DNA from 2 places in the Marinococcus sp. LNSP9103-4 genome. Region 1 is predicted to be linked to the other one. Evidence: predicted binding sites of a transcription regulator. Region 1 holds the regulator's gene; the other holds the start of a gene.

Region 1 (3,416 bases):
CCTAATGTAATAATGATTTCGATATGAAGCTGATTACTGAACTACAGCGAGGATGTCGCTTTCGCGAACGATTAAATAATCTTTGCCGTCGTATTTTACTTCTGTGCCTGCAAACTTCGAATATACGACGATATCGCCTTCGTTTACTTCCGGCGTTACGCGTTCACCGTTGTCTTTTACAGCACCGGCACCTACGGAAACCACGCGTCCCTCCTGTGGCTTCTCTTGGGCGGAGTCCGGCAGCACAATACCGCCAGCGGTTTTTTCTTCTGATTCTACCTGTTCGAGTACGAGTCGATCACCTAAAGGCTTTAACAAGGAAAACAACCTCCTTAGAATATTTTCATCGTCCGTTATATGTAACGGGAACGACAGTAACAACATTGTTGTTAGCACTCTTTGCCTCCGAGTGCTAAACCCACTTATTATATTAATCAACCTGGGCATTGTTTGCAAGAGGGAAGCGAAAATTTTTTCTGTTTTTTCCCACTCCAGCGCTTGATGGCACCTGAATTCACATTCCCTGCTAATCGTTTTATTAACCTTCTATTTTAAAATTGTCATAAATTCGCAAGCGCTCTCTTTATTCTTCCTGCAGGTACCTGTGATACAATTAGAGCGTTCGAAACTGGATTTAACCGAGAGAGATTAGGAGTGATCCCCTTCCATGGCCGCACGTTACTGGAGCATTGTTATTATTTATGTACTTATGCAGCTTTCGGGCATCGTTGCCGTCCCGGCCCTTTTGGCTGTAGGCAGCTTTGATTCCGCACAGCAGGCTTCGTACTTCTGGATTTTTGCGAGCTTTATCGTCGCTTTGATTGTTATTTTGATTCTGCTGATTCCTGAAAGAGGCCAGAGTCTTGCGTTTAATAAGCCAAAAATGCCGTGGCCGAATTCCGTCGCCTGGATTTTTATCGGGTTCGCTCTCGCCTACGCCGGTCAGATCGTTGCCGGTTTGATCGAACAAAACCTGCTCGGCATCGATACGGCGTCTGAAAACACGGCGCAGATCATCGAGCTTGTTAACAGCATGCCGGCCTTTGTTATTATTGTAGCCGTGATCGGACCGATTCTCGAAGAGCTGGTGTTCCGTAAAGCTATATTCGGCTCGCTGTACAAACGAACAAACTTTTTTATTGCCGCTATTATCAGCTCCCTGATATTTGCTGCTGTGCATTTGGATTTCACCCACCTGCTCGTTTACACTATGATCGGCTTTGTGTTCGCTTATTTGTATGTCAAAACCGGCCGCATCATCGTGCCGATAATCGTCCACTCCATCATGAACGCATTTGTGGTCGGTATTCAGGTATTGTTCCAGGATGAAATCGAACGCATTATGCGTGAAGCCGAGAGTGCACTTATTCTGCTTGTTCAGGGGTTGATGTAATATGAAAGCTTCTACCGCTGCCCTTTTTTACTTTGTGCTCGGCGGAGTCCTGCTGATGTTTACGTACTTTTCCGTCAGCGAGTCCTCCTGGTCGTTCTGGAGCATTCTGCTCGCTGCCTTTGCCGCCTACGACCTCGTAATGGGGTTCAACTATCTGCGCCTCATGTCGGAGCAGAAAAAGAAGAAATAGCAAAAGGGACCGCCTGAATGTTGGCCGGTCCCTTTTTTATGGGTCAGTATAAATGAAGTATCCTGCTGACAGCCTATTCGTTGTCCAGCGGATAATTTTTCAGAAAGTACACGAGCGTCTGCAGCTCGATGGCAAGATCAATATGATGCACGCGCACAGACGCAGGGACGGATAAGCGCGCCGGGGTAAAGTTCAGAATACCGCTGATGCCTGCCTCCACCAGTTTTTCTCCAGTCGTCTGGGCGGCGGCGGACGGCACGGTGAGCATTGCTACGGAAACGTTATGCTCTTCAAGCTTCTCCGCCAGATCATCGGTATGATACACCGGCACATTTCCAATCTGCTCTCCCACCATGTCTTTATTGATATCAAATGCAGCCACAATCCGGGTGTTTTCATTTTTGGAGAAATTGTAGCGAAGCAGCGCCTTCCCGAGGTTCCCGACGCCGAGAAGTACGACGTCTGTCGCCTCATCCTGGTCCAGGGTAGTCCGGAAAAACGACAGCAGGTACTGTACATTGTAGCCGTACCCTTTCTTGCCGAGCGCGCCGAAATATGAAAAATCCCGGCGGATTGTTGCCGAATCCACCTTGACCGCTTCACTCAATTCGGTTGAAGAAACGCGGGTTTTGCCTGTTGCATACAGGCTTTCCAGAAATCGATAATATAGGGGCAGCCGCTTTGCGGTTGCCTGCGGAATTTTTTGCTGGTCTGTATTCATAATTATTTCCACCTAAATGTATTGTCATTGTCTGTAGACAGTATAGCATGCGTCCCTATGAAAACGTACCGAAACGCTTACCTGCAGCAAGACGTATCCTATTTCGCGTTTCGCCGAAAAGTACGATACACTGATACTATCAGAGTTGTTATTAAAGGAGCTATATAAATATGATTTTACTTCAATGTTCGGGTGTCACCAAGTCTTTTGGGGCAGAAACCGTACTTGATCAAATAAAACTCGAGGTAAAGGAAGGCGAACGGGTGGCCCTGGTCGGCAAAAACGGGGCCGGCAAATCCACTCTCCTGAAAATTCTTGCCGGTGAATCCTCGTATGATTCCGGCTCGATCACGATGCCAAAGGGCACGACATTCGGGTATCTTGAACAGCATACCGGCCTTAACAGCGATAAAACGATGTGGGATGAAATGCTTGATGTTTTTACCCACCTGCAAAAAGCTGAAGCGGAGCTGCGTCGTATGGAGGCGAAAATGTCCGAGCCCGATATTATTGACGATGCCAGAGCCTATGAAAAGCTGATGGCCGACTACGACCAGCGCCAGCAGGAATTCGAAGCCCGCGGCGGCTACCGCTACGAGTCTGACATCCGCACGGTGCTGGCGGGTCTTGGCTTTGGCAGCTTCTCCCTCGACACGCCGGTGCAGTCGTTAAGCGGCGGCCAGAAGACCCGTCTTGCTCTCGGCAAGCTGCTCCTGGCCAAGCCGGAGCTCTTAATTCTTGACGAGCCGACCAACCATCTCGATATGGATACCCTGCGCTGGCTCGAGCAGTATTTAAGCAGTTATCCGGGGGCTGTCCTGATCGTTTCCCACGACCGGTATTTTCTGGACCAGATCGTAACGAAGGTATACGAAATTATTCATAAGAAAGCCCGTTTGTTCTACGGCAACTACAGTGCCTTTCAGGAAAAACGGGCCGAGCTGTTTGAACAGGAAATGCAGGCCTATGAAAAGCAGCAGAAGGAAATTTCTGAGCTTGAAGACTTCGTGCAGAAAAATATTGTACGCGCGTCTACGACAAAACGGGCCCAGAGCCGGCGGAAAAAGCTCGAAAAAATGGATAAGCTCGACAAACCGCAGCGGGACGGCAAA
Region 2 (3,416 bases), on a different contig from region 1:
AGTCGTATAAGCTGGCTGGTTGGCGGGATCGCCGCAGCATTTTTTGTATTTTTTACCGCTGCCGCAAGGACACGGATCGTTACGTGAAATACTCATACATTCAGGCTCCTTCTCACTAGTATGTTACTATTCCTTCAAATTCTAACATACATTGCCCCGAAATGGGGAATCCGTGCGCTTCAGGGGGGTGGAGACGTGAAAAAACCCTTCGCAGTGGAAGGGCTGTATTTGTATAATAAGAGACCTGCTTAATTAGCAGCTTGGCCGTTCGCATTTTCCCATACGCTGCGGAGTGTCTCTGCGCTGTGGTGGAAGTCTTGGGCTTCCTCTTCATTCAGTGGCAGTTCGATCACTTCCCGTATTCCCTCGCGGTTAATGACGGCCGGCACACCGATGCACAGATTATTTTCTCCGTACTGGCCGTCAAGGTGGGCGCTGACGGTCAAAACGCTGTTTTCGTTTTTAAGAATCGCGTTTGTAATACGGGTGAGTCCCATTGCGATGCCATAGCTGGTGGCGCCCTTACGCTCAATGATCTCATAGGCAGCCCCGCGGACGTCTTTAATCATGCCTTTCATTTCCTTCACATTTTTGTTTTCTTTTTCATCTGCGAGTTCTACTGCGTTTCGGCCGCCGACGTTTGCCTGGCTCCAGACGGCAAGCGATGTGTCGCCGTGTTCACCAATGATATAGGCGTGGGCATTCTGGGCAGCAGTATCAAAATAGTCACTCAGCATAAACCGCAGGCGGGCGGTATCCAGAATTGTCCCGCTTCCAATGACCCGTTCTCTTGGAAGCCCGCTGAACTGCTGGGTGGCATACGTAAGAATATCCACAGGGTTAGTGGCAATAAGGAATATTCCGTCAAAGCCGTTATCCATCACCTGACCGACGATATTTTTAAATATAGCCGTGTTTTTGCCTACAAGATCGAGACGGCTTTCCCCGGGTTTTTGGTTGGCACCGGCAGTAATACAGACAATGTCGGCATCCTGGCAGTCTTCATAGGTGCCAAACCATGTTTTAGTAGGATGCGGGGCAAAGGCTTTACCGTGATTGAGATCCATCACGTCCCCTTCGGCCTTGCGCTCATCCAGATCGATGATCACGAGCTCCTCGACGACGCCCTGATTAATTAACGAAAATGCATAGCCGCTGCCGACAGCTCCGGCTCCGATAACAACAACCCGGTGGACGTGATTTCTTTTCATGTATAAAATCCCCTTTCGAATATGAATCATGTGAATGAATGAGCAATCTTTATCTATTTATATTGTGCACTATTTCACAAAGTGATGCAAGTACAGAAAATATATAATTGTGAACAAATGATGAACTTACGTGTTGGGAGGAAATCGAAACGGGAAAGGAGCAGAAGAGGGGGAATGACTCGATGGAAAATGCGTTAAAATATGCGCTGCCGACAGCGTTGACGTGGGCAGTGATTGGTCTGCTCGCCGGGTTGAATCTCGACAGAGGATGGCTGTGGGTGCTTGCTTTTGTAGTTTTCGGATTTCTCGTCAGCTTTGTTACAGTGATAATTGCGCAGTGGATTATTTCTAAAATAAATATGTAATTAGCGGCGGAGAAATTAGGGAATGGTGTATGTAAAGCTTATAAGGGAAAAGGAGCGTGCAAGCATGGAGGATATAAACGGCCGGAGACCGGTCATAGCTATTACTGGCGCTAGTGGATATATCGGAAGGAACCTGATGAAGGAACTGAAAAAGCACGCGGATATTATTGCTCTGTCGAGAAACATAGACACAAAAGAAAACGAGGAGCATGTAACATGGCGCTCGTGTGACTTATTTTCATTAAAAGACGCGGAACAGGCACTCGAAGGTGCAGATTACGCTTTATACTTAGTTCATTCGATGATGCCGACGTCCAAGTTAACTCAAGGAAGCTTTGAAGATATGGACGTTATCCTTGCCGATAATTTCGCGCGTGCCGCCGAGCAGAAGCAGGTGAAGCAGGTCGTTTATTTGAGCGGCATTATTCCTGAAGCCGACCGGCTGTCCCGCCATTTAAGCAGCCGGCTGGAAGTAGAAAATATCCTGAAATCGTACCGGACGCCGGTGACCGCTATACGTGCAGGGCTAATCGTCGGCCCGCAGGGATCCTCTTTTCCTATTCTCGCAAAGCTGGTAAAACGGCTGCCGGTCATGATCCTTCCGAAATGGACGCAGACCAAAACCCATCCGATCGCCCTTGCCGACGTATTAAACAGTCTGCAAAAAAGTATCGGGGAAGAATCGCTCTACAACCGTTCGATCGACGTCGGAGGGCCGGATGTAATGACCTACCGGAAAATGATGAATATCACTTCAAAGGTGATGGGGAAAAAGCGCTACGCAGTTACCGTGCCTTTTTTCACCGTGCGCCTTTCAAGACTGTGGGTGAGTGTAACTACCGGGACGCCGAAAAGCCTGGTTTATCCACTGATTGAAAGTCTGATCCATCCAATGGTGGCTGACCCTGCCAAAAGTGTGAAGGGCATCAGTGATGGAAAAATTCCATTCCGGGAGGCGGCAGAAAACTCTCTGAAGGAAAGCAGGAAGGAGCAGTCCTCGATTCTGGCACGCCTGAAGCCGGCACCTGTCGAGCGGAATGTACGCTCTGTCCAGCGTGTCACCATCCCAAGTGGAAGAGACGCAGACTGGACGGCCCGTTATTATATAAAGTGGCTGCCGAAGCTTCTGCGCCCATTCGTAAAGGTGGAAACGACCGATCGCTACCAGTACGGCCTGCGGCCTGCCTTTATGAAAAGAACATTTCTCGAGCTTTCCTATTCCAAGGAGCGCAGCGAAGAAGACCGGGCACTGTACTATATTACCGGCGGACTCCTTGCACAGGTAAATGAAGGAGAACGGGGCCGGCTGGAATTTCGTAAAATTCCTCACACGAACCAGTGCATTGTAGCGGTACATGATTATGTTCCGGCTATGCCATGGTACTTTTATCAATATACCCAGGCGTTTATTCATCTGTGGATCATGAACCGCTTTAAAGCACATCTTGAAAAAGACCAGTGGACGTTACGGAGGTCCCGTCAGCTCCAGCCGGAGTCATAATTTTCCTCGTTTAGTTTCACCTTTTTTAAGGAACACGGAAAAGGATATGAGTAGTCTGCATACAGAAGGGAGACGGTGCCGTATGAGCACCAACCAGTTGATCCGTGACTATTTTGTCAATCACGCAGCGGAAATGGCGAATTCATGGTACGAAACGTTGGAGGAATCAGACAGAGAATCTGCTTACGCAACGACTGACCCAAAAGAAGTTGAGGAACTGAAGTCTCAGACGTATGAGTTTCATTTATATTTCTCGAGTATTTTTATCGAGGACCGGAATACATGGGAGAATACCTTTGAAGTATGGATAGACGGCATTATCAGTGATCCTAAATACTT

Evidence for each region. The regulator Rex, encoded in region 1, represses fermentation and respiration genes when NADH is low (regulators of the CRP and FNR family bind a similar motif). The targets are predictions, from matches to a motif close to TTGTGAAATATTTCACAA.
Region 2: the regulator Rex is predicted to act here: its motif matches at 1,274-1,291, upstream of ACTRXG_RS06480 (L-lactate dehydrogenase).

The regions. Positions count from the first base shown of each region.
Region 1 is NZ_JBQLIA010000038.1:7,805-11,220, reverse strand. It holds gene groES (co-chaperone GroES) at 34-318, opposite strand; gene ACTRXG_RS16255 (lysostaphin resistance A-like protein) at 668-1,393, shown strand; gene ACTRXG_RS16250 (DUF4305 domain-containing protein) at 1,395-1,583, shown strand; gene ACTRXG_RS16245 (redox-sensing transcriptional repressor Rex) at 1,657-2,304, opposite strand; gene ACTRXG_RS16240 (ATP-binding cassette domain-containing protein) at 2,475-3,416, shown strand, end outside.
Region 2 is NZ_JBQLIA010000006.1:108,062-111,477, reverse strand. It holds gene ACTRXG_RS06485 (SEC-C metal-binding domain-containing protein) at 1-96, opposite strand, end outside; gene ACTRXG_RS06480 (L-lactate dehydrogenase) at 249-1,211, opposite strand; gene ACTRXG_RS06475 (hypothetical protein) at 1,394-1,576, shown strand; gene ACTRXG_RS06470 (NAD(P)H-binding protein) at 1,641-3,077, shown strand; gene ACTRXG_RS06465 (STAS domain-containing protein) at 3,160-3,416, shown strand, end outside.